DNA from 3 places in the Peribacillus sp. NPDC096540 genome. Region 1 is predicted to be linked to each of the others. Evidence: riboswitches for the same ligand, from Rfam matches in the RefSeq annotation. Region 1 holds a riboswitch; each other region holds the start of a gene.
The links. A riboswitch is a leader RNA that binds a small molecule or an ion and turns the genes downstream of it on or off. The one in region 1 is predicted to bind glycine.
Positions count from the first base shown of each region.

Region 2: linked by a shared signal. The riboswitch ahead of gcvT (glycine cleavage system aminomethyltransferase GcvT) and the one ahead of ACQKMR_RS08675 (amino acid permease) in region 1 are both predicted to bind glycine.
Region 3: linked by a shared signal. The riboswitch ahead of ACQKMR_RS26900 (amino acid permease) and the one ahead of ACQKMR_RS08675 (amino acid permease) in region 1 are both predicted to bind glycine.

Region 1 is NZ_JBNNTG010000006.1:158,601-172,268, forward strand. Features, by position in the region: gene ACQKMR_RS08645 (ABC transporter ATP-binding protein) at 1-5, shown strand, start outside; gene ACQKMR_RS08650 (ABC transporter permease) at 2-1,690, shown strand; gene argH (argininosuccinate lyase) at 1,706-3,190, shown strand; gene ACQKMR_RS08660 (MepB family protein) at 3,480-4,073, shown strand; gene ACQKMR_RS08665 (sodium:solute symporter family protein) at 4,405-5,868, opposite strand; gene ACQKMR_RS08670 (DUF3311 domain-containing protein) at 5,865-6,065, opposite strand; gene ACQKMR_RS08675 (amino acid permease) at 6,254-7,594, opposite strand; glycine riboswitch at 7,773-7,851, opposite strand; gene ACQKMR_RS08680 (hypothetical protein) at 8,563-9,246, opposite strand; gene ACQKMR_RS08685 (FAD-binding oxidoreductase) at 9,594-10,958, shown strand; gene ACQKMR_RS08690 (hypothetical protein) at 11,053-11,265, opposite strand; gene ACQKMR_RS08695 (thioredoxin family protein) at 11,855-12,415, shown strand; gene ACQKMR_RS08700 (helix-turn-helix domain-containing protein) at 12,640-13,185, opposite strand; gene ACQKMR_RS08705 (PLD nuclease N-terminal domain-containing protein) at 13,657-13,668, shown strand, end outside.
Region 2 is NZ_JBNNTG010000003.1:164,180-177,847, reverse strand. Features, by position in the region: gene ACQKMR_RS04770 (vitamin B12-dependent ribonucleotide reductase) at 1-141, opposite strand, end outside; gene ACQKMR_RS04765 (lipoate--protein ligase family protein) at 527-1,363, opposite strand; gene ACQKMR_RS04760 (rhodanese-like domain-containing protein) at 1,581-1,964, shown strand; gene gcvPB (aminomethyl-transferring glycine dehydrogenase subunit GcvPB) at 2,142-3,599, opposite strand; gene gcvPA (aminomethyl-transferring glycine dehydrogenase subunit GcvPA) at 3,592-4,938, opposite strand; gene gcvT (glycine cleavage system aminomethyltransferase GcvT) at 4,957-6,063, opposite strand; glycine riboswitch at 6,216-6,299, opposite strand; glycine riboswitch at 6,303-6,390, opposite strand; gene ACQKMR_RS04740 (DEAD/DEAH box helicase) at 6,774-8,462, shown strand; gene ACQKMR_RS04735 (YqhG family protein) at 8,440-9,237, shown strand; gene ACQKMR_RS04730 (YqzE family protein) at 9,337-9,522, opposite strand; gene comGG (competence type IV pilus minor pilin ComGG) at 9,827-10,213, opposite strand; gene comGF (competence type IV pilus minor pilin ComGF) at 10,206-10,685, opposite strand; gene ACQKMR_RS04715 (hypothetical protein) at 10,633-10,971, opposite strand; gene comGD (competence type IV pilus minor pilin ComGD) at 10,958-11,416, opposite strand; gene comGC (competence type IV pilus major pilin ComGC) at 11,409-11,717, opposite strand; gene comGB (competence type IV pilus assembly protein ComGB) at 11,826-12,896, opposite strand; gene ACQKMR_RS04695 (ATPase, T2SS/T4P/T4SS family) at 12,844-13,389, opposite strand; gene ACQKMR_RS04690 (ATPase, T2SS/T4P/T4SS family) at 13,352-13,668, opposite strand, start outside.
Region 3 is NZ_JBNNTG010000061.1:11,246-15,616, reverse strand. Features, by position in the region: gene lepB (signal peptidase I) at 309-578, shown strand; gene ACQKMR_RS26915 (hypothetical protein) at 657-890, opposite strand; partial or broken gene ACQKMR_RS26910 (NAD(P)-binding domain-containing protein) at 1,601-1,711, shown strand; gene ACQKMR_RS26905 (hypothetical protein) at 1,735-1,962, shown strand; glycine riboswitch at 2,243-2,342, shown strand; glycine riboswitch at 2,346-2,402, shown strand; partial or broken gene ACQKMR_RS26900 (amino acid permease) at 2,750-4,127, shown strand.

The DNA.
Region 1 (13,668 bases):
CATGATTAAAAATCGTGATACAAGGTTGACGATTTGGCTTCTTATACCAGTTGTATTAGTGCTCGTTGCATATGTTCTTTATCCATCATTGAGAACCTTTTTCGAAAGTTTGCAAAAAGACGGATCGATATCTTTCGGAAATTATCAGGATTTCTTCGTGCAGGAATCGAAAACGAACTTAGAAGCTCTTTGGAACTCTGTTTATATATCTATTTTGAGTGTATTGGCTAGTGCCTTGATTGGTATTCCGCTTGCGATTATTTTTAACCGTTACGATTTTCCAGGCAGAAGCTTCTTTTCAACAGCAGCGATTTTGCCGATTGTTCTTCCATCATTGGTGGGGGTAATGGCCTTTATGTTTTTATATGGAGAATCAGGATTAATTCCAAATGCTATTAAGGATTTGTTTGGTCTTGATAAAGTTCCTTTTAAAATTGGCGGGGTTTCGGGAATCCTGATCGTGCATGCCTATACGATGTATGTATATTTTTATATGACCGTATCCGCTGCAATCAATAAAATTGATCCGTCTCTAGAAGAAGCTGCTTATAACTTAGGAGCGAATAAATTCAAGGTATTTTGGAGGGTGACATTTCCATTATTAACACCTGCCATCGTTGCGGCATCTTTACTTGTATTCATGATTTCAATGGCTTCATTCAGTGCCCCGTTTTTATTAGCCGGTGGGTACCGGGTGTTGAGCTTGCAAATATATTTTTCAAAGATTAATGGGGATATGGAAATTGCTGCTACTCAATCTGTAATACTTTCCATTGTTTCGATTTCATTTCTATTATTTATGCGTTGGTATCAGAATAGAAAAGATTACCGTATGGCTTCGAAAGGAATCGGGGCACATAGGAGTGAAGTGAAAAATCCGCTTATGAAGTGGGTGATGGTTGTAACAGGTATCATCGGCGTACTTATTCTGCTTTTACCGCACTTTACGATTCTATTACTTTCACTTGTGCCGGATGGAACCTGGACGTTTCAAACGTATCCAACAGTATTTAATGTAGAAAATTACCGGCTTTTGTTTGAAGATCCTAATATCTTTAAACCGTTACGAAATAGTTTACTAATGGCTGTTATTGCCACACTAGCAAATTTGGTGTTTGGGGTCATCGCGTCCTATGTTCTTGTCAAACGGAAATTCGTTGGGAAAAGCTTTATTGATATTCTAGTCATGATTCCGTGGGCCTTGCCTGCAACGGTTATTGGGATGAACTTGATATTCGCATTTAATGAACCTAGCGTTTTTTCTTTCGGTCATATATTAGTAGGAACATTTTGGATTTTACCCCTTGCCTATTTCATTAGACATATTCCACTTGTTGTCCGCTCAACTAACGCCGTTCTGGAGCAGCTTGATGACTCGATTGAGGAAGCAGCAAGAAACTTGGGGGCAAAGTGGTTTTATACCTTCAGAAAGGTCATTTTACCGATTATTATGCCGGGTGTTTTATCAGGGACATTATTAGCCTTTATCGAGTCTGTAGGAGAATTCCCAACCTCAGTCCTATTGTATACGATTTCTAACAGACCTATATCTATTGAAATTATGAATCAGCTTCGGATGTTCAATATGGGGCAGGCTGCTGCCTATGGGATGATTCAAATCACGCTGATTGTTATTGTTCTCTTTATTTCGAACAAGTTTTTTGGAATCAAAGCAGAAAAAGCCTTATAAATCGGGGGTACAAAGATGAGCAAGCTGGATGAATTTATCAAAAATGAAGGTAGTGTTTTTCCAGGAAAAACATATGTAGAAGAGCTTTTAATGCCCGTTTTTAATGATCAAAGAGATTACTTATTTCATGTGATGTTCGATATTCATCGCGCACATGTGATCATGCTTTCAGAACAAAAGATTATTAAAGAAGAAGAAGCAAAAATTATGCTGAAGGGGATTCGGAAAGTGGCTCAAACAGATCTCACTCTCCTGACCTATCAACCTCAATTCGAAGACTTATTTTTCATGATGGAGGCAAAGATTGGCGAAGAAATCGGTCATGAGCTTGCAGGAAAGATTCATATCGGTCGCAGTCGTAATGATATGGGAGTTGCAATGTATCGGCTAGTTTTGAGAGGCCATCTTCTTCAATTAATTGGCTATGCAGACCAATTGAGTGAGTCATTATTAGTGCAAGCTGAAAAGCATATAGAAACCTATATTACCGGTTACACGCATACTCAGCCAGCTCAGCCGACTACATTAGGCCATTACTTTCTAGCCATTTATGATGTACTTCAAAGAGATATTGGACGGTTATGGGCAGCTTATGAAACGGTGAACCAATCCCCTCTGGGAGCGGCCGCATTAACCACAACTGGTTTTCCAATCAGCCGGGATCGTACCGCTGAACTGCTTGGCTTTGAGGCGGTTGTTGAAAATTCCTATGACTCGATTGGAGGGGCCGATTATTTATTAGAAACTGCAACTGCAATTATGACGTGCATGGTCAATACTGGAAGATGGATTCAAGATTTTTTACAGCATGTGACAAGGGAGTTTGGTACATTTTATGTAGCAGATCCTTATGTTCAAGTAAGCAGTATCATGCCGCAAAAAAGAAATCCAGTATCAATTGAACATTCCCGATCGATTGCCAGCAGTGCGTATGGAGATGCGCTTGCCGCAATAAATATGATCCACAATACTCCATTTGGCGATATCGTCGATACGGAAGATGATTTACAACCCCATTTATATCGAGCATTTTCGAATGCAGGCCGTGTCATGAAACTAATGTATGCAGTCATATCAACCTTGAAAGTAAATGAAGAACATACAAAAAAAATGGCCGCAAAATCTAGTATCACGGTTACTGAATTAGCAGATACTCTATCAAGAGATTATGAGATATCATTTAGGAAAGCTCATTCCATAGCTAGTCATATCGCCAAACGGTCGATAAGTGAAGGGAAAGAGTTATATGACTGGGACACAAAAGACATTAACAAGATTATTAATGAATTCGTTTCAGTGAATATAGCAGAAGACGAATGGAAAAAAATCATCTCTCCCGAATATTTTGTGGAGATTAGAAGCATTCAAGGAGGGCCTAGCCCGAAAGAGGTTTCGAGGATGATTGTGAATAGAAAACAAAAACTAGAAAAACAGGTGCAGGAATATAAAGAAATTGTTAAAGCTTTGAATGATAGAAGGAAGGCTTTAGTGGAGTATTGAGGTTGCAGCTTTGGAAAATCCCGTAATCAGAACAAGTGGAAAAGTCAGCATAATGATTAAAGGCCTGGGAGGAAGTTGCCTGGGTTTTTTTAGGTTCATTCCATTTTATTTAAATGTCATCTAACTATTTACAGGGCTAGGGCTCTGATAAATAATGCTGTTGATAATTGAATGTAGCGAACGAATGTTCTAAAATGAAAGAACAGAACGAGAGTGAGGTGTATCGAATGGCTTTGTAAGAGAATATAGTAAAATGACTAGAAAGCTTTAAAATGGAGGATTAGAACAGATGGATGAGAAAAATCAAGAATTATTAGAATCAGATCTCAGCGTTCAAAATTCGGGGGCTTCCTCTGACACAATTCATAGTGACCTTCTTGCAACAAAGGAACTTGTTTATAGCCCTTGCAGGTTTGAGTTCTCACAACCACTAATAGAGGCACAAAACGCTGAATATGGAGCCTATATATTCAAGTTGAATACCCTTTCCATTAGATTTCGTGTGGCTAAAATCACACCTACAAAGGTTGGACAATTTGTGACTTTGTGGGAGAGAATTGGGGATGGAGCGATTCAACCATATGACATATCAGATCCAGTTGATTTGTTTGTTATTAGTACTCGCAAAGGTAATAACTTTGGTCAGTTTGTATTTCCAAAAGCTGTTTTATTTGATCAGAATATAGTATCTAATAAAGGTAAAGGTGGTAAACGAGCAATACGCGTTTACCCACCTTGGGACAAGCCTACTAGCCGTCAGGCACAAAAAACTCAGATATGGCAGCTAAAATATTTCATAGAGATACCTATAAATACACCAATAGACTGTGTTCGTGTTCAAATGCTTTACAGTCCAAATCACGCAAGTCAATTAGAAAAATAATTATGATCTCTATGGATTTGGGAATATGTACAATTGAGTCGTAATAATTTGATGAATTTTCAACATTATCGTTTAACATAGTAAAGAATAAAAGAATCTGCTGATTACCATGACTCATGCTGTCACTCATTACTCATGTACTAAGAGAAAAATAGACGGTAAAGGGAGAAAAACTCCAAAAAAAGAAGTGTGTATCCTTTATGGGGTATGGGATACATAACAATCGAAAGGCTCAGTCTTTTGAACCTTTCGATTGTATAATTTACGGTGCATTTTTAATCCCCAAAAACCACATCAAAGAAGTACTTCATATATCGTTAACAGATTTAGATTATTTTGCGGGATCTAGAACCGAGAGCTTTCTGAATGCGAGACTTACCGTAATCATAACAAAGAAATTCACCACTAAGGCAATGATTCCAACATTCAAATCTTTCGCTGCCTGTGGTAAGGATGGAAACATGGTACCTATTGTTGAATGACTAAGCGTAATGTAGGTTACGATAGCCAATCCGCAGATGATCCCGGAAATTGCTCCATATTTATTAATGGTATTAGTTTTTTTCAGGCTAAAGAGAAGAGACGGAAATAACTGTGTGATAAGACTGTATCCCATGAGAATTAATGCAGACATCGTTTCGCCGCCGTTTAAGGTAAAGTAGACTGCTATTAATGCAATAACAGGAACGAGGAACTTTGCTAATCTTACAACGTTCCGATCGGATACTGCAGGTGCAAATTCCTTATAGACGTTTTTCGCGAGCAGTGTAGCAACACTCATTAAAAGCATGGATCCTGGTACTAATGCGGTCAGCATTCCAGCTCCGCCGATTATGCCTATAAACCATGGATCAAAGGTCTCGATCGAAAGGCGCAGTAATGAGAGGTCTGCATCTGCCCCAACGAGTCCAGGAACTTTCAATATAGCTGTAAATCCTACAAAAAAGACAAATAACAACATGAGCGTATATAACGGGCTGATAATAGCATTTTTACGAAATACTTTCCCGCTGCGCGCCGAATAGACAGCGCTGAAAACTTGGGGCCACATGTAAAAACCAAATACAAGCAATATTACCGTGGAGATAAACCATGAAACACTAAGCCCCTGTTCAGGAAGCTTTAGAAAACCAGGCTTGGCTGCATTTACGGCCTCAAACATCGGTTGAAAACCACCAAAGTAATGAATAGGAAGATAAATTCCTAAGAATCCTATAATCACGATCATCATGATATCTTTAATGACTGCTGTCCAAACTGAGCCGTGTATTCCAGAAATCATAACATAAATGGTAAGGCTGATTGCTCCCATCCAAACCGCGGTAGACATTGAAATTGCTCCATAAGATGCTTCTGAAACAATAATCCCTAATCCTTTAAGTTGCACGACAATCACTGGAATCATCGATACCACACCGACAAGTGCTGCCAGAATTCCTAAACTTGGGCTCTTATACTTGCTTACAAAGAAATCAGATTGAGACATTAGACTATTTTCTTTGGCATATTTCCATATTTCCGGAAGAAGCCAATATGACAATACATAAGACAAAGTAATGTAAATAAGGACGTATAAAGCGGGTGCACCCTTACCATAAGCCCAGCCGCTGCCGCCAAGAAAGGAAAAAGTCGTATAAATTTCTCCAGCCATCAATAGAAAGACGAATATAGCACCAAAACCACGGCCTCCAACTGTCCATTGTTCCAAATTCATGTCTTTTCCTTTTGAAGATCGAATACCTAAAAAGATTGATAAAAGTAAAAATCCTAAAATAATTAAGAGGGAAATATTCATTCCTGGTCACCTTCCCGATTTCTGGGGTCCAACTTATACATAATGCCCAAAATAACGGAAGTAAGGACCACCCACATAGCCATCCAAAACATATTAAAAGGCAACCCTAATACATAAGGTTCTATTCTGTTAACAAAAGGAAGAAATCCTAATATGCCTATAAACGGAACTAGAGTAAGTATATATATAATCTTCATTAATCAAACCCCTCCATTCTATTCTAAATGAAAGTCATTCATATCGACTTAAAGTACCTCACTATTTTAATATAAAATTTACTGTGGATGCAGTATATTTTTAGTAGCACTTCTCTGTGTTAGCAAAATAAACTGAAAAAAGGAAGGGAGTGTCCCTTCCTTTTAATTCCTTCGAACATGAAAAATGGCTACTTCTTTTTCTGATAGTTATAGAGTACGAGTAAAAGAATGAACCAGATTGGCGTCATTAACAGTGATACCCGTGTAGCTTCAGCGAATAGCATAACGATTAGGATGAACAGAAATAATCCTAAAATAACGTAATTGATAAAGGGTGTAAAAGGAGCTTTGAAAGTTGATTGGGCTCTCAAATCCGGACGTTTTTTCGTATATTTGATATGAGAAATCAAGATGATGCTCCAAACCCAAATGAAACAGATGGCACTGATTGTTGTCACTATTGTAAAGGCCTGTTCCGGGATCATTTTGCTTAGCAATGCCCCTAGGGAGACGACGATTGCCGATGTAAACAAGGCATTACTTGGAACAGCATGTTTATTTAATTTTGCTAATTTTGCAGGAGCATCGTTATTATTGCTTAACGTATAAAGCATACGGCTTGTTGAAAATAAACCGCTGTTGCCGGCAGATGCAGCGGATGTTAGGACGACAAAATTGATAATCCCTGCAGCGACTGGTATGCCGATTAGTGTAAAGACTTCTACGAATGGACTGCTTGATGAATCCAGCTGTGTCCAAGGATTGACGCATAAAATGACGAGTATAGCACCTACATAGAAAAGTAAAATTCGGACCGGGATTTTATTGATGGCAGACGGTATATTTTTTTTCGGGTTTGCTGTTTCTGCTGCAGAAACACCAATTAATTCGACCCCTACAAAGGAGAAGACAACCAGTTGTAAGGATAGCAGGAAGCCGGATACGCCGTTCGGGAACATGCCTCCGTGGCTCCAAAGGTTGGTGAGTGAAACGGTTCCCGTGTTTGTTTTAAAGCCAATGACTAACAGGATGATGCCTACAATAATCAAGGCAACAATCGTGATAACCTTAATGAGCGCGAACCAGAATTCAAGTTCTCCAAACAATTTAACGGTCAATAAATTCAATCCTAACAGAATGACCAGGCAGGCAAGAGCCGGTATCCATTGAGGGATATTGAACCAATATTGCATATAGACACCAACCGCGATGATATCGGCCATGGCTGTCATGATCCAACAGAACCAATAGGTCCATCCGGTCACGAATCCAGCCCACGGCCCGATATATTCGGTAGCGAATTCGGTGAATGACGTATAACCTGCGTTGGATAAAAGTAATTCCCCTAAAGCCCTCATAACAAAAAATAAGGCAATCCCTATAATAAGATAGGAAAAGATAATGGATGGACCGGCCAATTGGATGGCTTTACCGGATCCAAGAAATAAACCGGTACCAATGGTTCCTCCTATTGCAATTAATTGTATATGGCGATTTTTTAAATCTCTTTTCAATTCCTGTTTAGCCAATTTGAGCATCTCCCGTTGTTTTTCATCTTAGTCGTGTGGAGCGTGATTCTATATTCCGTATAGCTCGTTTTTTCACCTCGCTTATGCCATTAAATGGCAATATCTTGGATTTTAGACAATAAAAAAAGAGATTGGATACTACCAATCTCGTCAGGTTAAAGAATAACAATTCATCATTCGTTACTCTTCTGTCCTTTTGCCTGAGATTGTGAATCCTTCGGCGCTGTACTATGTACAGTCTCTCCAGAAGCTGCTCCTGCTATAGTGTGATCCATAGCATTCAACGCTTACTAGTATGCGGTTGTAATAAATGTCCGTCTGTGGAAGAAATGAATCTTCTTTCGGTCATTTGTCATTATATTTAAATAACAATAATATAATATTGGAATTCTATCATTGTTTATTCTATAGGTCAATATGGAATTGGAAAGTTAGGCCGTCATTCTTGGTATTTCACAATATTATAGGCTTTCTAGTTGTTTTTTTCTATACAATCCATGCCATAGGAACTGGCACTTTAATCGCGGTTATTATCTGAATAGCGTGATAAATTTTAGCTGAAAAGGTGAAAGGAATTATGGAGATAAAAACAGTATCAATTATTGGATTAGGAGCACTGGGCATTTTATATGGACAACATTTATCAAAGGAAATGCCAACCTTATGACCATGTTTTTTTAGTTTATTAAAAGTGCAGGCGATTGAAACAGTAGTCCTATTGATGAGCATAGAAAATTTTATTGTTAATAACAATAGCGTATTTTGCGATATAAAACCAATCCATAATCAGTTAAAAGTGAACTATAAACTGGAATGCAAAACCTTCATCGTAATTATAATGGAAAATGGAGATTCATTCCGTTAAGAATGAATCCGCAAATAAAAGCTGAATTGAGATCATAAAAAAGGTGTCAGGCATCCTCTTGGGTTTATGTCCCCAAAGATCCCTGACAATATTAATGAGGAAATTAAACTTTTACCACACGTTTATAGCCAACCTCGCTGAATAATGGATTTGCAGGAAGTACAAACATTTCATCATCTAAGTCTAGTTGTATCGGATGAGAGAAAATATCTCCGTTATATACGAATGAGTGATATTCACCAAACTCACCACATGGATCTACATCCTCTGGTAAATCTTTAATAAATTTATGGTCCAGATCTCTTCCTAAAAAAGAAGGATCGAGCTTATCTAAACGAATGCTGACTATTTTCGCTTTATACCCTAAATCAAGAAACTCCTGGACTAGCTGTTTCGGGTTGATTCCGGCTAAAGGAAGGATTAGTTCATAACCATTAGACTCAACTAAGTTCTTTTTGTATTCGATACAATCTTCCAGAAAAAGATCTCCAAATGCAATTTTGGAGATACCTTGATTGCCAAAAAAATTCATGGCGCCAATTAGGCCATTTTCAAAACCTTTTCCATCATATAAAGGATATTGAATTTTGTATAATGGAATTCCAATGGATGCTGCTTGAGCTTGGATCAATTTAAAATCAACCATGTGTCCGGATGTTTCATCATCAGTCGTAACGGTTGTAATTAATGATACGACTTCATATTTGTTTTCTTTTAACAGCTTATGAAGCATATACGTGGAATCTTTGCCACCACTAAAACAAGCTATGATCTTTTCTTTCAACATCAGCCCATCTCCCTTTTGTTCCCGTTTATTTCTAGCGTACTCACTTTAGCTGCGTGAATCAACAAAGAAGGGGGGCGAGTAGAGTGCATACAGTCATCACCTGTTAAGTTTATTGAAATTGTTACGAGTAAATTGGTGGAATTCACGAGTAAAACATGAAAATTCACGAGTTAAGTGTGCTCTATTATATAGAAAAACTATATATCCTACTTTTTAAGGTACGAATGTTGAGTTAAAAGTATGTATTAGATTAATTGAAACCTTTTCGCTAAAGAATGTGTCTACTCCTAAAGATTTTCATAGTATATAACATCCTCTCTACATTATCTGAGAAAGGGGGTTATATTTTGGAAAAGACAAAGCTTACCGGACGGATCGTTACACCTGATGATTCTGAATATGAGCAGGCAAGAATAAATAATAATTTAAGCTTCCCAAAATTCCCAAAGATAATTGTATTTTGTCAGAATACAAAGGATGTACAAAATGCATTGAAGTGGGCGAGGGAGAATCATATACCTTTTCGGGTGAGGAGCGGCCGACATAGCTATGAAAATTTTTCATTAGTAAATGGCGGTCTTATTATTGATGTCAGCGAAATGGATAGAATCAAGGTCAATCGTGAAAAAATGATTGCGAAAATAGAAGCCGGAGCTAATTTAGGGAAGGTATATAATAAATTATGGGAATACGGCACGACTATCCCTGCAGGTACCGAAAGCAGTGTAGGCCTTGTCGGCCTTACGCTTGGCGGGGGAATTGGCATGTTAACGCGGTTGTTTGGACTTACTTGTGACAATCTGATTGAACTAGAAATGGTAAGAGCGAGTGGGAGTAAAGGTGCTGAACTCATTAAAGCAAACAAGAATCATAATAGTGATTTATTTTGGGCTTGCTGCGGTGGGGGAGGCGGGAACTTTGGTATTGTCACATCCTTTACATTCAAGGTGCACCCCATTTCTAGGGTTTCAGTCTTCTCCATTACATGGGGATGGGAAGATTTCGAAGAAGTATTTAATGCATGGCAAAATTGGGCACCTCACACGGATGAACGACTAACATCAGAAATAGAATTTAAGTCAAAGGAAGTAAACCAAATTATCGCTCAAGGTGAATTTGTAGGTACGTCATCTAAGTTAAAGCAACTTCTTCAGCCGTTAACGAGAACTGGTTCACCAACTAGTGTATTGATAAAGGAAGTCCCATATATTGAAGCTGTACGGTTCTTTGACGATCCGAGTGGAAATCAATCAGCCCATCGAAAGAGATCAGGATCTTTTATTAATAAACCTTTTCCGAAGAAAGCGATCTTGACGATGAAACAATTTTTAGAAAAAGCACCAAATGAAAATTCAGGCATTTGGCAACAATCTCTTGGAGGAGCAGCAGGCAAGGTCGAACCAAGGGAAACGGCTTTCTATTACAGGAACGCCATTATAGCCCAGGAGTACCTAGCTACATGGAACAATCCTGAAGAAGAACGGGAAAACATACGCTGGATCAAAGAATTAAGGAGTGCCTTATCACCTTATACGAATGGTGACTATGTGAATTGGCCTGATCGGCAAATCAAAGATTGGCCAACAGCGTATTATGGAGAAAATTTTAGACGGCTTCGAGAAGTGAAAACAGCATATGATCCATTTAATACGTTTAAATTCCTTCAAAGCATCCCAGGTTTTAAGAAAAACAGGGGCGCTCCTTTTTTATAAGGTTTGCCTAATCTATGTGAGTAACTAAAAAGGCCTAATCCACTTATGGGTATAGGCCTCTTATCATCTAGCTTTTGTGACATTCTGTTCTTATTTACTCCGTTTTTTGAGTTTGCATTACACTGTAAACTTGACTTACATATGATTGGGCTTGGGCGATTTCCGAAGCAGCTTGTTTAATTGCTTCTTGTGCCAAAGTTGGGTCCGACGAAGATTTTTCAATTGCTTGACTAAGTAAAGTTTGTGTAAGAGTGACATTTGCTTTTGCTTGATTTAATTGATTGACATCGATTTGTTGTTGAGGCATTAATTTTTCTCTCCTTATTTCCTTTTTTGAATACTCCTTTAGGATGACCTTTCTTTTCTTTTTTATAAGGAGAAAAAATATAAAACGTAAAACACGATGATCCTGAATTCCCCACCCAAATCATTGGAACATATAAGTTGGGAATTTGGGTATTTTTACATAAATGAAGTTAAATGTGTAACGAATAGATAAACTAGTCGTAGCGAAAATAAAGAGTGTAGCAAAATGTAGTGTATAACTTGTGGACAATGCAAAGAGGATATGGAGTAATTCTCATCCCTCAAGCCTCGTAGCAAAATTAGTGTATAACTTTTAGAAACACAATGTTGAAAAGTTATTAATAATTTTTTAGTCAATGTATCATCCTTTCCAGGATTAAAAATCAATAGTTTATGTCTTGAGCTTTTACAACATATTTTTCCTATAATAAAATACGATTTTTGGTAAGACAAAAAAACAAGATATGTTAAACAATCAGGTTGCTGTTAGTGATCCACAACTCGGAAAATCTTGTTGATTATTAGAGTGGAAACAATGAAATAATAAGTTGTTTATGGTACTTTTAATTTAAAAAGGTAGGAGTAATATGATGACGGATTTGAATGAATGGTTTGAAAAGGGGATTCCTGCTAAAGACTTTGTTGCTTCGATGAAAGTTCATAAAGAAAGCTTACAATCGATTTATGATCGGTTTTCTATTTCGAAGGTAGACCAAGATTTTTTTTATGATTTAAAAGCAAAAGACCTTCGAGTTATTATCATTACTGAAGACTGGTGCGGAGATGCGATGATGAATATACCTATTTTTTTAAACATTGCAGAGGCCTCAAATATTGAAACTCACATGGTTTTACGTGATCAAAACCTTGAGCTTATAGACCAATACTTAACAAATGGAACGGCGCGTTCAATTCCTATTTTTATATTTATTGATAAGAATGGTGAAGAAAAAGCGGTTTGGGGGCCTCGTGCACCAAAGGTACAAGAGTACGTAATGGAGTTTCGATCAGTTCTGCCAGCTAGGGATGACGAAAGCTTTGAGGCAGAGCAAAAAGAAGTATTTAAAAAAATGACAGAAGCTTTTTCTGAAGATAAACAGCTTTGGAACGAAGTATACAGCAGTATAAAAGAAACCTTAGCAAAAATATAAACTTTGGATTTCCTCCTCGTTTTATACGTGCATATTTTATTGTTCTATAAACTCGAATACCTCACTTAAAGCGTCTTTGATAAGAAGAGAGGCGGGGGTGTAGACCAATAAAAACGAGTGTAAAACGTAAGCTGTTTTACACTCGTTTTATTATTTGCAGGGGTTTTTCTATATGGTAAGGACATGGTTCATACTTTGGTTTTGGGGCAACCTTTTTCATTTGATTATGATTCTGGAATAATGGTAACGCCAATGGTTCGAATTGGAGAATCCTGTTTAGCATTTTGTTTCGTGGCTTTGTAGTATTTTAACATTAGATCGTTTAATTCATTTTGAAAGTTAATAAAACTTTCATCATCAAGCTTTAGTTCTAAAAGTGAAAAGGTTGAACCATCTTCTGAGCAATCTCTTTCTTCTAATTTAGTAAGGTAATTTTGATATTGAGTCATAAGTGATAATTGATAATAAGAATAATAGTTCAATTTGTTCTCATTAGAAGATTTTTTCCATTCTTCTCCACTAAGTCGTGCTTCTTCTTCATTTAAAACGTAGTATTTTTCGGAAACCGATCTCACTTTTTTCTCTTTCACAATGCGAATAACTCCAGAATCTAGCAAAACTTGTATATGTCGATACAATGTTGCTTGAGGTACATCTTTTATGATTTTTAACATTTCCAGTGGTGTTAATCCATTTTCTCTGTTTCTCATTAAAGCTTGGGAGATCTTAATTCTTACAGGGTGCATTAGAATTTCAGCTTTATTAACCATTTTATTCTCCTTACATTAGAAATTTGTTACTACGTAATGCTAATCAATTCCATAATCAGTGTTCTTTTCTTATCATATAGATCCCGAATAATAACTTAATTTTGTCATATAGTGTAATGGTTAAATCGTTTTCATTTAAGTAAAATAATAGTAAAAGAATACATTTAATCAATTTAGGAATTTTTAACTTAATATATTTTGAAGAAAGTAATGCATTTTTTAAAATTTATATGTAATTTTTTTAAAAGATGAAATGTGTTCTACAATAGGATAAAAAACCCTAGGTTGTAGCTTACATAAATCCCACTATATAATAGTATTATTTATAATGATAATATTATCATTATAAATAATACTAAAACAATATTTTTAAAAGAAAAAAATAGGTGTAATATTCCAATTATCATGTTACCATTATTGATAATGATAACACTTTATTTCAAGTTATTTTAAATTATAGGAGTGGTTGGTATGCAATTGCAT
Region 2 (13,668 bases), on a different contig from region 1:
GTCAAGCATAACTAGACGGGACACGCCTTTATGCGTCATTTTCATATCAGCTGTTACAGGATGGACCTGGGGAAATAAAGAAATATCCTTATTCAACCTTTCTAGATCAACCTTTAAAGCTTCTTTTATTACAACCGACATAATTCCCTCTCCTTTATATGTTTCAAGATCCGTTCTTGCTGCAAAAATCTATATGTAGTCTTACATGTCCGTTTCGCTTAACAAGTTACCCTAAATTTATCATAGTGAAACTCAAAAATCAATATATAGTGTCGCAATAAATATTTCGACTACTATATATTGTGTTTACGTTGATTAACTTTTAATTTTGTCAAACGATAAATCAATTAATATAGTTAGTAATAGGGAGGAAAATGTCGATTTATAATAATTTTTCATCAGATTTCAATTAATTTGAACCTTGCTTTTTCCCTATCCTTGTTAGTGCTTATAGTTGCAAGGAAAAGCTTATTTGTTTACACAAATCTGAACATTTTTATTATCTATTCTAATCATCCTGCTTCCTCTATCTCAAAAAATTCCATTCATCACTTTCATATTTACTTTCAGCAAGGGTCTTTACCTCTAGCAACTGTTTTTCATTGAGGACGTATGGCTCTAAATCAATGGACAGCCCTTCTGCAAAACCTTTTTCAAAAGCAACTTTTGCTTCAGGGATGGTAATCTTTCTTCCAGCAATATCATTAATGGCCACAGCTTTGTTTTTTAAATTTTTTTGCATTCTTTCTTTAACCCTATCATTGGAGAATTTAAATACACTAAAAAGCTTGTCCTCATCAAGCTCAAGTAAAATTGCCCCATGCTGAAGGATTACACCTTTTTGCCTTGTTTGTGCACTGCCAGCTACCTTCCGGCCCTCAACAACCAATTCATACCAGCTTGGCGCATCAAAGCAAACCGAAGATCTTGGTGTTTTTAATGCCGCTTTTTCCTCTTCGGTTCGAGGTACGGAAAAGGAAGCATCTAGTCCAAGATTTCTAAATCCCATTAATATGCCTTCAGAAATGACCCGATATGCTTCTGTAACGGTATTAGGCATTCCCGGATAGGATTCTGGAACAATTACACTATAGGTTAATTCATGTTCATGCAGTACCGCACGTCCTCCTGTTGGTCTGCGAACAAAACCAAGGCCCTGCCTTTTAACTTCTGCTATATCAATTTCAGATTCTGCCTTTTGAAAATAACCAATCGACAATGTAGCTGGGTCCCAACCGTAAAAGCGTATAATCGGTGGTATTTCCCCTTTACTCTGCCAGTTTAAAAGAGCTTCGTCCATCGCCATATTAAAAGCCGGTGAACAATATCCTGAATCTATAAATCCCCATTTTTCTTTTGTCATCCTTACCCCTCATTTCATGTAGACTGCTTTAAAGTAGGTCAGTAATTCCGTCATAAAAAAAACTCACATGTAGTAGTTTAACAGACTTTAACACTCTAAAAAAGAAAGTACTATTAAGTCGATAAAGAATTTTACGAAAATATTTTTTGATTATTAGTTAAAGCAATTATATAATAAAGATTGTCTGTATTCGTTAGGTAGAAGGGAGTTTTTATGTTTGGAATTATTATATACACTGCTCATCATCATAGGAGCGGTTATTGCGTATTCACTTTTTAATTGGTACCGCCAGCGTAAAATCGTTAAAACGTTAACACAGGATGAATTTATTGCTAACTACAGAAAAGTACAACTAATCGATGTGCGGGAACCAAATGAATTTGATAATGGTCATATCTTAGGCGCAAGAAACATCCCTATGACACAAATGAAAACTCGCCTGGTTGAAATTAGACCGGACAAGCCTGTATACTTGTACGCTCAAAGCGAAATCATCAGCGGAAGAGCTGCAGCCATGCTATACAAAAAAGGCTACAAAGAACTGTTTCATCTAAAAGGCGGTTTCAAAATGTGGACCGGTAAAATTAAAGCAAAGAAATAAGAACCCATCTCCGCATGGGCTCTTTTTAATTAAAAAGCTATCATTCTAAAAATTGAAATGAAATGCCGTCTTATTGCTTATTATGTCTTATGGTATATTCATTTCCAGCCGGTCATTCTCTATACATATAAAAAATAAAAATCCCCGCTCTGATGGCGGGGATTTTTATTTAGGCTATTAAGCTTGATAACGGAGGACTGGTTTTCTTGCAGCAAGTGTTTCATCCAGCCTTTTAATAACTGTTGTATGTGGCGCTTCCTGTACGATTTCCGGAGTTTCTTCCGCTTCCTTAGCTATTTGAATCATCGCATCAATGAACGCGTCGAGAGTTTCCTTTGACTCCGTTTCAGTCGGTTCTATCATCATTCCTTCTTCCACGTTCAACGGGAAGTAAATAGTAGGTGGATGATAGCCGAAGTCTAGTAATCTTTTGGCAATATCGAGTGTTCGGACGCCCAACTTCTTTTGCCGGCGGCCACTAAGCACAAATTCATGCTTACAATGACGATTATATGGTAAATCAAAATATGGTTCCAACCTACGCATCATATAATTCGCATTGATGACCGCATTCTCCGTGACAGCCTTAAGACCATCAGGACCCATTGAACGAATGTACGTATAAGCCCTCACATTTATTCCGAAGTTTCCGTAATAAGGTTTAACTCTTCCGATGGATTGCGGGCGATCATAATCCAGCATAAATTGCTCATCTCGTTTGACCACGAGTGGTTTAGGCAAGTAGGGAATCAAATCCGATTTTACTCCGACAGGACCAGAACCCGGACCACCGCCGCCATGTGGACCTGTAAATGTTTTATGGAGATTTAAATGGACCACATCAAAGCCCATATCACCTGGGCGGGCTTTAGATAAGACTGCATTAAGATTGGCCCCGTCATAATAAAGCTTCCCACCAGCATCGTGGACAAGTTTTGCCATTTCCAAAATATTCTCTTCAAACAATCCTAGCGTATTGGGATTCGTCAGCATTAAAGCCGCCGTATCCGAACCTACCACGCGCTTTAAATCTTCAAGGTCAACTAAGCCATTTTCATCAGATTTTACCGTAATCGTTTCCAGTCCCGCAACAGTGGCGGAAGCTGGATTCGTACCGTGTGCCGAATCAGGAACAATCACTTTCGTCCGTGCTGTATCACCGTTCGCTTCATGGAAGGCGCGAATCATCATTAACCCTGTCCATTCACCATGTGCACCTGCTGCTGGCTGTAAAGTCACTTGATCCATCCCTGTGATTTCTGTTAAATGTTCTTGCAAGTCAAATAATAGTTCCAAGGCTCCCTGCACAGTCGCCGGATCTTGATATGGATGGATATGGGCGAAACCGTTAAAACGCGCCACATTTTCATTTATTTTCGGGTTATACTTCATCGTACAAGAACCGAGTGGATAAAAGCCCGAATCCACCCCGTGATTCCGTTTGGATAAAGCCGTATAATGACGCATGATATCTAATTCCGATACTTCTGGAAGCTCAGCCTCTTCTTGACGGATGTACTCGGCAGGAAAAATCTCTTCAAGCGAAATTTTTTCAACATCCATTTCCGGTAGACTGTACCCGATTCGACCGGACGTACTGATTTCAAAAATGAGTGATTGATCTTGATTATTCATGTTGATCCCCCAATTCCTGCGCAAGTGCATCAATTTCTTCTTTTGTTCTAAGTTCTGTTACAGCCACAAGCATATGGTCTTTCAACTGTGGATAAACAGTCCCTAAGTCGAAGCCGCCGATCATTTCTTTATCAAAAAGACTTTGATTAATTTCTTGGTAAGGAGCCGGCAATTTAATGACAAATTCATTAAACGAAGGTCCTTCAAACACCACTTCTATTCCTTTTTCCTTTAAAGCTTTTTTCGCATAATAGGCTTTTTGAATATTATTAACAGCCATTTCTTTGACACCCTTTTTCCCAAGTGCGGTCATCGCAACAGAAGCTGCTAAAGCATTCAACGCCTGATTGGAACAGATATTGGATGTTGCCTTGTCACGACGAATGTGTTGCTCACGAGCTTGAAGTGTCAGTACAAATCCCCGTTTACCATCTTCATCCACTGTTTGCCCGACGAGACGACCTGGCACTTTTCGAACAAGTTTGTTCGTGACCGCAAAGTATCCGCAATGAGGTCCGCCAAAAGCTGCTGGAATACCGAATGGCTGAGCATCGCCTGTTACGATATCAGCTCCAAGGGCACCTGGGGGTGTCAATGCACCTAGTGCAAGAGGGTTACTCGAAACGATAAACATGGATTTCACATCATGAATGATTTCTTCCATTTCTTTCAACGGTTCAATACGTCCAAAGAAGTTTGGATATTGGACAATGACTCCCGCAATATCATCTTTTGCCAATTCCTTTAAGGCGGCTAGATCTGTCACACCATCTTTAAATGGAATTTCAATGACTTCTACTCGCTGACCTTTCGCATACGTCTTAACGACTTCCCTTGATTCAGGATGTACTGCAGCTGAAATGAGAATTTTCTTACGTCGTGTATGACCGGATGCAAGCATCGCTGCTTCCGCTAATGCCGTCCCTCCGTCATACATGGAGGAGTTAGCTACATCCATTCCGGTCATTTCACAAATCATCGTTTGATATTCAAAAATGGCCTGAAGCTCCCCCTGTGAAATTTCCGGCTGATAAGGAGTGTAGGCTGTATAAAACTCCGAACGGGATAGAACGTGATCGACGATGACCGGTGAATAATGGTCATACACGCCCGCACCAAGAAAGGAAGCATAGTTTTTAAGATCAGCATTCTTGGCCGCAAGTTTTGATAATTCTTTCATTAAGGCTGGCTCTGATTTAGCTGGTTTAATGTCATATTCGCCTTGAAAACGGACACTTTCAGGAATATCGTTGAAAAGGTTCTCAACAGAAGGGACCCCTATTACCTCCAGCATTTGTTGTTTATCCTGCTCTGTCATGGGTAAGTAACGATGTTTCATCTTAATGACCATTCCTCTCTATTTACGTGGTTTTTTATAAAAAGGTGTTTGTATAATAACGGCTTTCAATCGTTTTGAACGAATTTCCACTTCGACTTCCAAATCCATCACCGAATAGTCTTTATCGATAAGTACCAATCCTACATTTTTCTTCAAGGTTGGTGATTGAGTGCCAGTCGTAACTTCACCAATGACTTTATCCCCACTGTATACCTTATAACCATGACGAGGAATGCCTCGGTCAATCATTTCAATTCCGACAAGCTTACGTGGTGCCCCATTTTCCTTTTGTTCAGCTAGAACGGCTTTCCCGAAAAAGTCGGCTTCCTTATCCACTTTAACCGCAAAACCAATCCCGGCTTCAATTGGGGTAATATCCGGTGAAAGCTCCTGTCCATAAAGCGGAAGTTTAGCTTCAAAGCGGAGTGTGTCACGTGCCCCTAAACCTATCGGCTGTATCCCTTCTTCTTTTCCTGCATCAAGAATAGCTCTCCAAAGGGCCGGGCCATTTTCACTGCGGCTATATATTTCAAAACCATCTTCACCCGTATATCCTGTACGTGAAACGATCGTGGAAAGCCCATTTATCAGGACATTTTCCTTGAATTTAAAAAAGCCAATTTCACTCAAAAGTGTATCATTAGATAGTTTTTGTAATATTTTCTCTGCAAGAGGTCCCTGCAATGCCAACTGTGTATAATCGCTTGATACATTCGAAAGTTGGACATCCTCTGAACAATTAGCTTGAAGCCAGTTAAAATCTTTTTCTGTATTGGCGGCATTGACCACGAGCAGATAGTCATCTTCTGCTCTTTTATAAATGATAAGATCGTCAACCGTACCGCCGTTTTCATAACACATAGCCGTATAAATTGCACCACCCTGTTTTAGCTTTGATACATCATTGGTCATCATTTTTTGTAAAAAGGAAAGACTCCCTGGTCCCTTTACATCAACCTCACCCATATGGGAGACATCAAATAAGCCAGCTTTTGTACGAACTGCTTCATGTTCGTCCTTGATACCCGAAAATTGAACAGGAAGTTCCCAGCCGCCAAAATCGATTGTTTTTCCTCCGCATTCACGATAAACCTCAAATAGTGGCGTTCTTTTTAAATTGGTCAAAAAATGACCCCCCTTATATTTTTTAAATGTACTTTGCTTTCTTTTCTAAAATCTTCTTTCCATTCAATCAGATCTTCTTATACTTCTCATCCTGTTCATAATGAGGAAAAAAGGGCACAAAAAAGGACAGAGAAAGCCCTATAGAGCTTTTTCTCTGTCCTGAAACCTGAAAGTTTACCTATATAATAGGTTTTCCCCTTTGGTGGCCGTCCTGCAACGAGCGGCGCTCTCCAGAGTTGCGTCCAATAAGAGTTCTTTTGCCTGAGAGATTCACTGCTAAGTTTGCTCCTTCGGCGCTACATTCGTAGTCTCTCCCCTTATCTTCACCCGCATATAAATGTGTCTCCACCAATTAGGAAAGTAAATAATTCCTACTGATAGTTAGTAAAACCTCTGTGCATTTACAAAATGCGTTCTCTACCAACTCTCCTTAAAACTTCGGGGAACTTAATGAATGATCTCTAGTCTGTTAATCTGGGATAAAGTAGGAGCCGGTTGCCCATACTATTAAAAACGCTACATTCAGAAAAATGGACGCTTCTTTTAAGCGTTTGGGAAATTGGAATTTTCTAAATATACTTACATCCTACCTTAAGAAACTTTTCTCTGCAATATCTTTTTACAGAGAAATATTTTTCTTACTACACATATAAAATGTTCGGGTTTCAACCCTAAATAAGAAAATTATGATTTTAGAAGGAGTAGTTTCAATGAAAATTAATATATCCTTCAGTTCTGATTGGAATGACGGGTTTCTACAAAAGATGGAAAATGACGGTCCATGGGGAAATTGGGAGCTTTATAAATTGGCTGTTCAAATGGAAGAAAACCTCATTATTCCTGATTTTGAAGGTTTACAGGCACCCAAGCATCTTCCACAGCTCACCCCGCTTCCCCACCAATTGGAAGCAGCAAAGCAGGTAGTTGAAAAGATGAATGGAAAAGCCATTTTAGCTGATGAAGTAGGTCTCGGTAAAACAATCGAAGCTGGCTTGATTCTAAAAGAATACATGATCCGAGGTCTTGTTAAAAAAGTATTAATCCTTGTACCCGCTTCACTTGTAAGTCAATGGTCTTTTGAATTGAATACCAAGTTTCATATTCCGGCTGTTGTTCAAAGAAAAAGTTATGTGTGGGAATCATGCGATGTTGTTATATCATCCATTGATACAGCGAAACGCGCTCCGCATCGAGATATCATTTTTAATCAGGAATATGACTTTATCATTATTGATGAAGCTCATAAACTTAAAAATAATAAAACGAAGAACTATGAATTTGTCCAAAATCTGAAAAAGAAATTTTGTTTACTGCTGACAGCTACGCCAATTCAAAATAAAGTCGAAGAAATTTTCCATCTAGTTTCGTTATTAAAACCGGGGCACCTGGGAAATGCAACACTCTTTTCTGAGAAATATAAAGGCAAAGGCCGTAATATTATTGAGGATGAGCATCTAAAGGAACTCGTCAATACTGTAATGATTCGGAACCGACGGGCTGATACTGGAATTGAATGGACCAAAAGGCAGGTGGAAACAATCATCATTGAATTTTCTCCAACTGAACAAGCCTTGTACGACGCTGTTTCCAAATTTAAGCCTGTTTCAGATAGGGCGAAGGGAAGTTCTTTTTCAGCACTCACGCTCCAAAGAGAAGCATGCAGCAGCAGAGAAGCCGTTTTTTATACATTGAAAAACATGAAAGCCAAATATGAACAGCCTTCCCCTGACTTCTTAGCAAAGCTGGATGAGCTGTTTGAGAAGGTAAATGAAACGGTACAAAACTCCAAGGCTGAAAAAGCTTTAGAACTCATCAAGAAAATTGATGACAAAGTGATTATTTTTACGGAATACAGAGCTACTCAGCTATATTTACAGTGGTATTTACAACAGAATGGAATTTCCTCGGTTCCTTTCCGCGGCGGATTTAAGCGTGGAAAAAAAGACTGGATGAGAGAATTATTCCAAAAGCAGATTCAGGTTTTAATTGCTACCGAAGCTGGTGGGGAAGGAATAAACCTTCAATTTTGCCACCACTTGATTAATTTTGACCTGCCATGGAATCCAATGAGACTTGAACAAAGAATTGGACGGATTCACCGACTTGGTCAGGAAGAAGATGTCATGATTTATAACTTTGCAACGAAAAATACAGTTGAAGAACATATTTTGAAATTATTATATGAAAAAATCCATTTGTTTGAAAAAGTAATTGGTGAATTGGATGATATTTTAACGAAGCTGGATATTAGCAACATCGAAGAATATTTAATTGACGTGGTCGGTGAGTCAAGAACAGAGGGTGAAATGAAAATTAAGATGGATAATTTTTCATCCATGATTCAATTCGCTCAAGCTATGAAGGAAGGTGAGATTCATGCAGCAACAGGAAATTCATAATTTTTTAATAACTTTCTTTGAAGCTAATGATTGTGAAGTACTAGAAAATACCCCATCCCATATTACTGTTCAACTGACGATTGAAATGGATAAAGAGTTAATGAACCGTCCCTTTTATTGGCATTATCTCGAAAAAACGGGCGGGATTCCAAACCCAGCACAGATTACTTTCATTACCGATCCTGAACAGGCTCCACCCAATATGAAAGGAGAACGAATTCACTTTGGTTCGCCCCGTCTCCGTCAAATTATCGAATCAACAAAAAGGCTGGCTGGATATACTAGACTTTTCGAGGATACACTTCCATCAAATGGCGGGCATAATCCATTGTTTCCCTGGCTAACACTAAATGTGAAAATATCTTATCAATGTGATCGAAAAAAAGATATCTTTATGTCTGTCGGATTGAATTTAATCTCCGGAGAGATCATGGAAGGATTTCACAATCGTGTTTTACCGGTTAAGGTCACACCGAAGATACCGGATTACTCCTTCACCCTCTCACCGTTAATCATGCCAAAAAGTGGGTTAGCAAGACTTGATACATATATCCGAACCAGTTTCGAGAACGATGACCATTCTTGGGCGGAAGAAGCCATAGAGCGCTGGCAGAATGACTTAAATTTATTGGAGCATTTTTATAAGGATATGGATGAAAAAAGCGAAAGTTATTTCACTGAAAAACAGGCATTACAGGCCCAATATGAACCAAATATTCTAATATCAATCATCAATGGCGGTTTATTTTACTTATCAGATAGAGCGTTAGGATAAATGGATTTTTTTCAAAAATGACTTCTCTACTACAAATGCCTAGCTATATTTGCCTGACTAAACAAAAAAACAGATGTCCCAAAGCTTAGGACATCTGTTTTATTTTTTGATTTTTTTTCTTACAAACATCGACAAAGCGAAAGGGACAATACCAAACCAGTGGGACACACCATGACTTTTATCCTCTTTCCGATGACGGCGTTTTTCTTTCCGTTCTTTCTTGGTCAAATTAAAATATTCGACAAGCTGCTGTGTAAGATATTTGATATAAGCATTTGTAGACATACAATATCACCCTTTAATAAAGCATGCCCCGTTTATGCTTCTTTTATTCTTTCAAGTTTACCCGAGATGGTTACTATTTGGATCTGCTTGTTGTATCATGGTAAGCTCTGACTTTTCATATAGGCAACCCTATCATTGAAAAAATCATTCCGTTCGATATCCTCATACTCAGTTAGCCAAAAACGGTTTTCATCCTTCCTGAATCCCTTCTCCACTTGTTACTGACATAGTTATCACAATGGAGTATTTTCAATCTACTAATTCCATATCACTGAATCCGCACCTCAGGTTGACTTCATCCGTGTTACACTGACTGTTTTTCTATCCATTCTATAACTCTACCTAATTCTTTGTCATATTGAATAATGATTCTACCAACTCGGTTATTTTTAGTCGAGGAAGCAAATTCGATAAAGGCATAACGTGCATCTTGTTTCGTTAATATATAATGGACATCACCATTGGGATATGAGATATCCCCCTGAAGGTTCTTCGGTATCTCTTCACCCCACTCAGCTGTCACCTCATTAACGGCTAGATGCACTAGATGATCGGCTACAAGCGTTTCTTCCACTTCTTTATAAAATTTTTTATCGATGATAAATTGATCGATCATTAATATCGTGAACATGATAAAAACACTCGCTACAATCATGACCATCGGGAAAACGACCCCTTTTTGATTATTCATCATCTTTCGACTCACTTTTAAAGAAAGGATGAAACCTACGAATAACAGTATTTCCCGCGTTATCCGTTATATTTAACACAATGACGTTACCATCCTTCTCAACCTGGAATTTTGAAATGTTCTGCAGGATGACCTCATGACCTTTTCCATTCACTCGCCTGCGGAGCTTATCCTCATATTGTTCAATAAAAGATAACTGGTCACCTGAAAGTAAATATAATTTATTATCTATTACATCCTGACTTTTAGCACCCCTGACCTCCTGTTGCATTTGCATCGTAAAGATTTCCCACTCTTTAGGATGCAATTTGTCTTTTGATTCTAACTGGGTGTGAATAATTGAAAAAAGTTGTAAGATGAAAATAGATGTGGTCATTAATATCATTAAAGAAAAAAGCATTTCAATTATTGTAAAGCCATCATTTTTTCGCAGCATCACAAATGGATTCTGATTTACCGACTGCATTTTCATATCGTACACATCCTTCAATCATACCTGGAAAATCCCTCTGGTCCTTCCATGTTAGTTCATACAATCTTTTCTGGAAATGGATTTCCTGGTCGACAGCATTTACCTCCCCATCCATGAAAGCGGTCAATCTTTCATATAACAAATAGTGGGCTTCTGTTCTTAAGACAACATTTTTCCGATTGGTCATTATCTCCTCCAGTATCGGCAGAATCGAAATGACCAAGAATATACATAAAGAAAAAGCGGCTATCATTTCTAAGTAGACATAACCTCTACTGTTTCTCAATCCTAAACCTCCCTTTACCGATATTAAGGACTAACTTGTACTTCCCTTTTGTCGTATCAATCATCATCGTCCCTGCTTTTGAAGCATTTCCATACTGATTAAAATGAAACGAAAGTCCTAATGTTCCACTTAAGAACTGTATATCCTTTGGTATGCTCCTCTCAAGCACAACCCCCTCCTTATAGGATGTTACCGTGTAAATCCTATTCGTATTATCCATATGAAGGTAAATCAGACTTTCATGGCTGATGGCATACTGCTGCGCATAGAAAATGTCCTCTTTCAGTTGAGAAATGAATATCCTATTTTCCATTCCTTTAATGAAGCTTGGATATAAATTTAGACCGATGCCACTTAGCAGTACAAAAATAACGAGGACGACGAGGGTTTCTGACAGTGTATAACCTCCACAGGAAGGCCGCACAATCAATTTGCTGCTACTCAATTACCGTAACCTTTCCCTTGTTATCCAGACTAATACCATCCCCATTCGGGCATGATTTTTGTTTAAGGTACCCTTGACTTTCCAATTCATCAATATTCGCAGGAAGTTTGCCATTATCTATTTCATAGGCTTGAACCTGTGCTTGAGCCATCTTAACAAACGCTTCACATCCTTTAGAGTGAATCGTCGATTGATGCTTTGTTATATTTGGGATTGTAATAATTAAAAGAATGGATATTACGAGCAAAACAATAAGCATTTCAATTAATGTAAAACCTCTTTCATTCAACATTTTCTTCATATCATTCTGCTGCCAAAAACATGAAAATAGATGAGGAATTTCATACACTTATTCTATTCCCAAAATTATTCCAGCGCAGATTCACCTCCAGAATTTATTAAGAATATTCTATATCCCTTCGAGCAGAGAAAACATTGGCAGTAAGACTGCTAAATAAATGGAAACAATCAACAGGCCGATCAATGAAAACATAAGAGGCTGAATGATTTTCAAAATTGAATTCATTCTTTCTTCAATTTTCTCTAGCAAAAAACGACTGTAATGAAGTAACTCTGAATCAAGCCTGCCGTACTTTTGACCATTTGCGGCTATTAATGATAAATTTCTATCAAAGTAAGGCAGTTCCTGAAAAATCATTTCTAGCGATCTGCCTTCAATTAAATCATCTTTGATAATTGAGCAAAGCTTCTGGTAAAAAGGCTGTTGCTGATTTATGGAGAATAATTTGATGCTCTCGTTAATGGAAAGCCCTCCAGAGAGTAAGCCACTGAATTGGCTTGTAAAAAAATACGTTTCATATAACTTAATGAATGTACCTACGAGCGGAATGTTTATTAATATTCTTCGCTGCCTTAAGGGACATAACTTGTTAAACCAAAATTGTTTGAGTAAAAAAAAGAAAAGAAGCAATGCGAGTAAGATAAAGGGGACGACAGGAAGAATAACTGAAGAGGCTACCAGTAATTTCAGGATGATATTCTGTTCAACATTCATCGTAAAAAAGATTGTCTGGAATTTTGGAAGGAGGACACTCTGCAGGATATAAAACACGATGTTCACAAAAAAGAATAAGAAAATTGGATACACCATCAACTTTTTCACCTTATCCAAATCTTCTGTTCTTTTCTTCCAGTATCTACCTCCTTCTATCAACGCCCGATTGAGGTCACCGCATTGTTCTCCATAAAATATATAGCTTACAAGCTGTGGATGAAAATTAAGATGGGTTAACACTTGATGCAGCGGATGTCCGTTCCTTAAATCCTGAATAGCTCTAGTAAAATCCTCAGCTTTCTTCTTTGATTCCTGAAACTCCAGAAAATGTATCGCCTCGGCTAAGGGATAGCCATGACTTAATAATTCCCCCAGCTTCGAGATAAAGACAGCTTGTTCTTTTATCCTCCATTTACTTTTTGCCTTCATCGTATACCAGCCGTTCAAATTCATGTGAATCCACATAGCCCATTGCCACCGCTTTTCCTATCTCATCCTTTAATTGGCGGTAGGAGACCGTCCCCTTCCCTTTTTCCTCTCTCGTCAGCTTCAATACTTCTGCCAAGCTTTTTCCATAAAGTAGTTCATACACACTTGCCCTTTTATTACGAGCAATCATTTGGCAACCAGATGTACAAACCTCTTTACATTGCAGACATGTTAGTTCAACCAGCCGTTGAGCCGTCACACCAATCAAACTCTGTTCTATCTCAAGCAAGCTGATTCCAAATTCGAGCAACCTAGAGATAGCTCCTTGTGCATCCCTTGTATGCATGGTTGTGAGAATTAAATGACCCGTTAATGCAGCGCGAACTGCAATTTTTGCTGTTTCGGAATCCCTGATTTCACCGACCATAATCACGTCGGGATCATGCCTAAGCACAGCTTTTAGACCAACAGAATACGTAATTCCTGCCTTTTCAATTAATTTGAACTTGTAGAACCTTTTCTGACACATTTTCAATGGGATCTTCAAGTGTAATGATGTTCCGGTTAATCATTTCTTTTGAATGATGAAGCAGGGAGTATAATGTCGTGGTTTTCCCACTACCAGTCGGACCGGTAAATATGAGCATGCCATGGGAATGTTTCAGAAGAGCAACCAGTTTTTGAACGGTGTTTGGAAATAGGGATAACTGTTCTAGAGGAAGGATATTCTGCTGGGGAATCAGGCGGATGACCAAACTTTCGAGATGTGCAGTTGGTAATGTGGAAAGGCGAAGTCCAACCACTTTTT
Region 3 (4,371 bases), on a different contig from region 1:
CTAAACGAAAACACCCAAAATTAAAAAGCATTGTTTTTCAACTAACGAGTGCGATAGCGCCATAAGAAGGCCGCCTTTTGGCGGCCTTTTGAATATACGATCATTACACAAATCGTCCATTCAAATCAAAGTGAAAAAATACCCTTAATTAACTATCGAGGCAGTTTAGTGAAAGAAGGTTAAAGGTCTTCCTTTTTCTATTTATTCATTTACACAAGATATTTTACGCTCTCAATAGCCGCACGTGTAATATATGGAATAATTTGCGATGGTAAAAGTTAATAAAAATGAGAAAAAGAAGAAATTTAATGAAAAACAAAGAATCATGGATTAAAGCAATTGTAATTGCAGTTGTTTTGGCCTTCACCATTAGAACACATATTTTTGTTCCTATTGTCGTAGCTGGAGAATCCATGATGCCAACATTGAAAAATCATGAGTGCATTATCCTCAATAAGTTCTGTACCAAAATCAATGATATCTATAGGTTTGATATTGTTTTTTTTCATGCAACCAAAGAGAAAGATTACATTAAGATTATAAAGAAGATAATGAATATTATCTTTTTAAAAAGCTAGGATAAACAAACCAAAGAGGCAAACGGATTTCCGCTCGCCTCTTTGGTTTGTTTTAGTTCTAGAAAACGATACTATCTATTAATGATGGTCATTTTTATTTTGCTCTTGATCGTGTTTATGGATAGTATTTACCTTGATTATGCGGTCCGGCTCCCGGCCAAAACCATCAATCTCTAAGCGATCCTTGAACGCTTGGATTACAGAGTACGCATTGGTATCGGGTGTATCCAACATGCCTTGGAAATTCACATATTTGATTCCGTTTTTCTCACCATAATTGCCTGCATGATTATGCCCGTTGAAGTAAGCCACTACATTGCCCGCAGACTCCAGTTCCCGCGTGATTTCAGCGTCATGACACTTAACAACCACGCAGGATATTTTCACGAATGAGAAGTTTAGAGAGAAAATCAAAGAAATGATCTAGGCGAAAAACAAGAACTAAATTTAGAAATTATTGTCATTATTAGGGTGATCAAGCATTCTCCCTGTAAGGGAGGGGGTTAATACCATTTCATAATCTGAAATATGTTAGGGCACTCAATCACCACTAGATAATTAAACGGGATTCTGTAAGTCCAACTATTAGTTTAGCAATCCATTCTGCAACATCAGTTTTATCAGACTGCTTCATATGTTGGGCAAAAACTCAATATCTTCAGCATCTAGTAAATTCACACATGGTTTCCAGTAGACAATATGGGTACATTGATAATGCTTAATCCAGTCAACCAACTGCATTAGAAATACAGTTTTAGATGAAAACGTGAATCTCCTTTCCTTTTTGTTTTATAATATTGAATCCGTTTATCAGCCGGGAGTTAAATCTTACAAGAAGAATATGTGTTTATCTACCTAGAAAACCAGGCTTTGAAAAGAGAAGAAAGAACCGGAGTAACGTATATCCAAGTAAATAATTTGGATCAATAAGGTTTATTATTGTATAACTAGAGATGAGATTTAAAGTTTGATTTCAAAGTAGCTAAGCTTGATTCTAATAATTAAAAAGGGACGAATGGACCATGGCAAAACAACAAATCGGTGTGATAGGTTTAGCCGTAATGGGTAAAAATCTAGCGTTAAATATTGAAAGTCGAGGTTATTCTATTTCTGTTTACAATCGTCCGTCTGAACTGTAAAGGGGGTATGAACTAAAATGAGTAAGGAAAAGAAAATCAAGCTAAAGAAGCCAAAGAAGTGGTGGGTATGGGTTCTAGCAATTATCCTCATTGCTAATATAGCAAGTGGTTGGGACAAAGAGGAAGTTGCTAAAGAAGAGAAGGAGGGTGCCTCTAAGCAATCTATACTGTTGCAAGGATTCTCGCGAGTCTCGCAATACGTCAATTTTCTCTTTTTCCATACATCAATTGTGTTAAAAATATAGACATTATGTCCTTTCCCATCTTTAGATTTAGACGTATTTTCAATGGGCAAAATGCCTAAATCCTTCGTTTTTCTCAGCATCCGTTCAAAAGTGGATCGGTTTACACCTACGATTCAACAAATTTGATTTTGCAATTTAATAACTTTTAATTTATGAACTGTTAGAAAAATCAATATCGTCTATGTTTAAATTTCAGAAAATAATGATTTTTCAGATAGTTATTGAAATTTCCATTAAAACCCGTTAATATACAACTATTAAAGCAACTTTATATCAGCGGATGATGATTGTGGGAGAGACTAAACGTTGTTTAGCACCGAAGGAGCAAACCCTAAAAAGCAGGGAACTAATCTCTCAGGTAAATGGACTACAATTGGACGCGTCTCTGGAGAGAGCCATAGGCCACCGAAGGAGTTAAACTCTCAGGTAAAAGGACAGAGGAAGATAGGAAAACCCCTATCTTTCCTCTGTCCTTTTTTGTATTTGGAAAGATAAAAAAAGGAAAAAGAGAGGAGTGTGCATTGAAATCTGTTAAAAAAAGAGTCAATCTTTGATTTCAACGATTAACGCACAATGTTTTTTTCAAAAAGATTGGTAGATTAGAAAAAAAATTAAAAAAGGGGACAGAATATGAATCTATTTTGTAAAAAAATCTATTATTAAAGAAAGCGCTTACATGAGTGGGGTCATTCTCCCAGTACGCTAATTATTTAACTCATTGAAGGACTGACCCTTTAGTCAGGAAAAAATCACAAATAGCCTATAAAACTAGAAAGTGGGAAATCATATGCAGGAACAAAAGCTGGAGAGAGGCCTAAAAAACAGACATGTACAACTCATCGCTATTGGTGGGGCAATCGGAACGGGATTATTTCTTGGGGCAGGAAAATCTATTCATTTAGCAGGACCATCAATTTTATTTGCTTACATGATTACAGGCGTCATTTGCTTTTTAATCATGGGCGCACTTGGAGAATTACTCTTATCCAATTTGAACTATCATTCTTTTGTTGACTTTGTAGAGAATATTTAGGTAATATGGCAGCATTTTTAACTGGGTGGACCTATTGATTTTGCTGGATTTCAATTGCAATGGCAGACTTAACAGCAGTTGGTCTTTATACCCAGTATTGGTTTCCCTCCGTACCACAGTGGATGCCAGGATTATTTGCGCTTGTCATTTTGCTATTTATGAATCTTGCAACCGTAAAACTTTTTGGCGAAATGGAATTCTGGTTCGCATTAATTAAAGTCGTCGCTATTTTAGCACTCATTGTTATCGGTATTTTCATGATTATTAAAGGCTTTTCCACAGATTCAGGCGCAGCCAGTTTCACGAATCTATGGAGTCACGAAGGTATGTTCCCAAATGGAATAAATGGCTTTATCCTCTCATTCCAGATGGTAGTGTTTGCGTTTGTTGGTATTGAACTTGTAGGACTTACAGCAGGTGAAACAGAAAATCCAGAAAAAGTTATCCCAAAAGCAATCAATAATATTCCTATTCGGATTATAATTTTCTACATTGGTGCACTTATTGTCATTATGAGTGTTTATCCGTGGAACGCAATCATCCCATCGGAAAGCCCATTCGTCCAAGTATTCGTGGCTGTTGGTATCGCTGCGGCTGCTGGCATCGTCAATTTTGTCGTCCTAACATCGGCTGCTTCGGCATGTAACAGCGCAATCTTCAGTACAAGCCGGATGGTATACTCACTGCCAAAGATAAAAATGCACCTGTGCCATTTGCAAAACTTAATGCCCGTAAAGTACCTTCCAATGCATTGGCCTTTTCAACTGTCGTCATTCTAATTTCCGTTGTTTTGAACTATTTAATGCCAGAGGGAGTATTTACGTTAATTACAAGTATTTCTACAGTATGTTTCATCTTTATTTGGGGAGTTACTGTCATCAGTCATTTAAAATACCGCAAAACAAGGCCAGATCTAGCGAAAATGAACAAATTTAAATTACCACTTTATCCAATTTCTAATTACTTGATCCTTACTTTCCTAGCGTTCGTACTTGTTGTGCTTGCACTTTCGGAAGATACTCGTGTTGCCTTGTTCGTAACTCCTGTTTGGTTTATTATGCTGATTACGATTTATAGGATGCGGAAAACGGAGGTAGATCAGTCGAATCAGAGGAAGGCAGCGGGAAATTAAGTGGCAATCTGCCCGCTTCAATAAGCAACCATTAAGATATCTGAATGATCATATTTTGATGAGAAAAAAGATTATTTTAGAATAGTGTTGTTAGCGCTTTCAAAAATGCTTGACATAATTAGCCACAACAACTATTCTAAATTTACCAAATTGAATAAGCGGATGACAGTTGTGGGAGAGTGCAATGCGACACAAGCCACCGAAGGAGCAAGTTCCAAAAAGACCCTTGGAACAAATCTCTCAG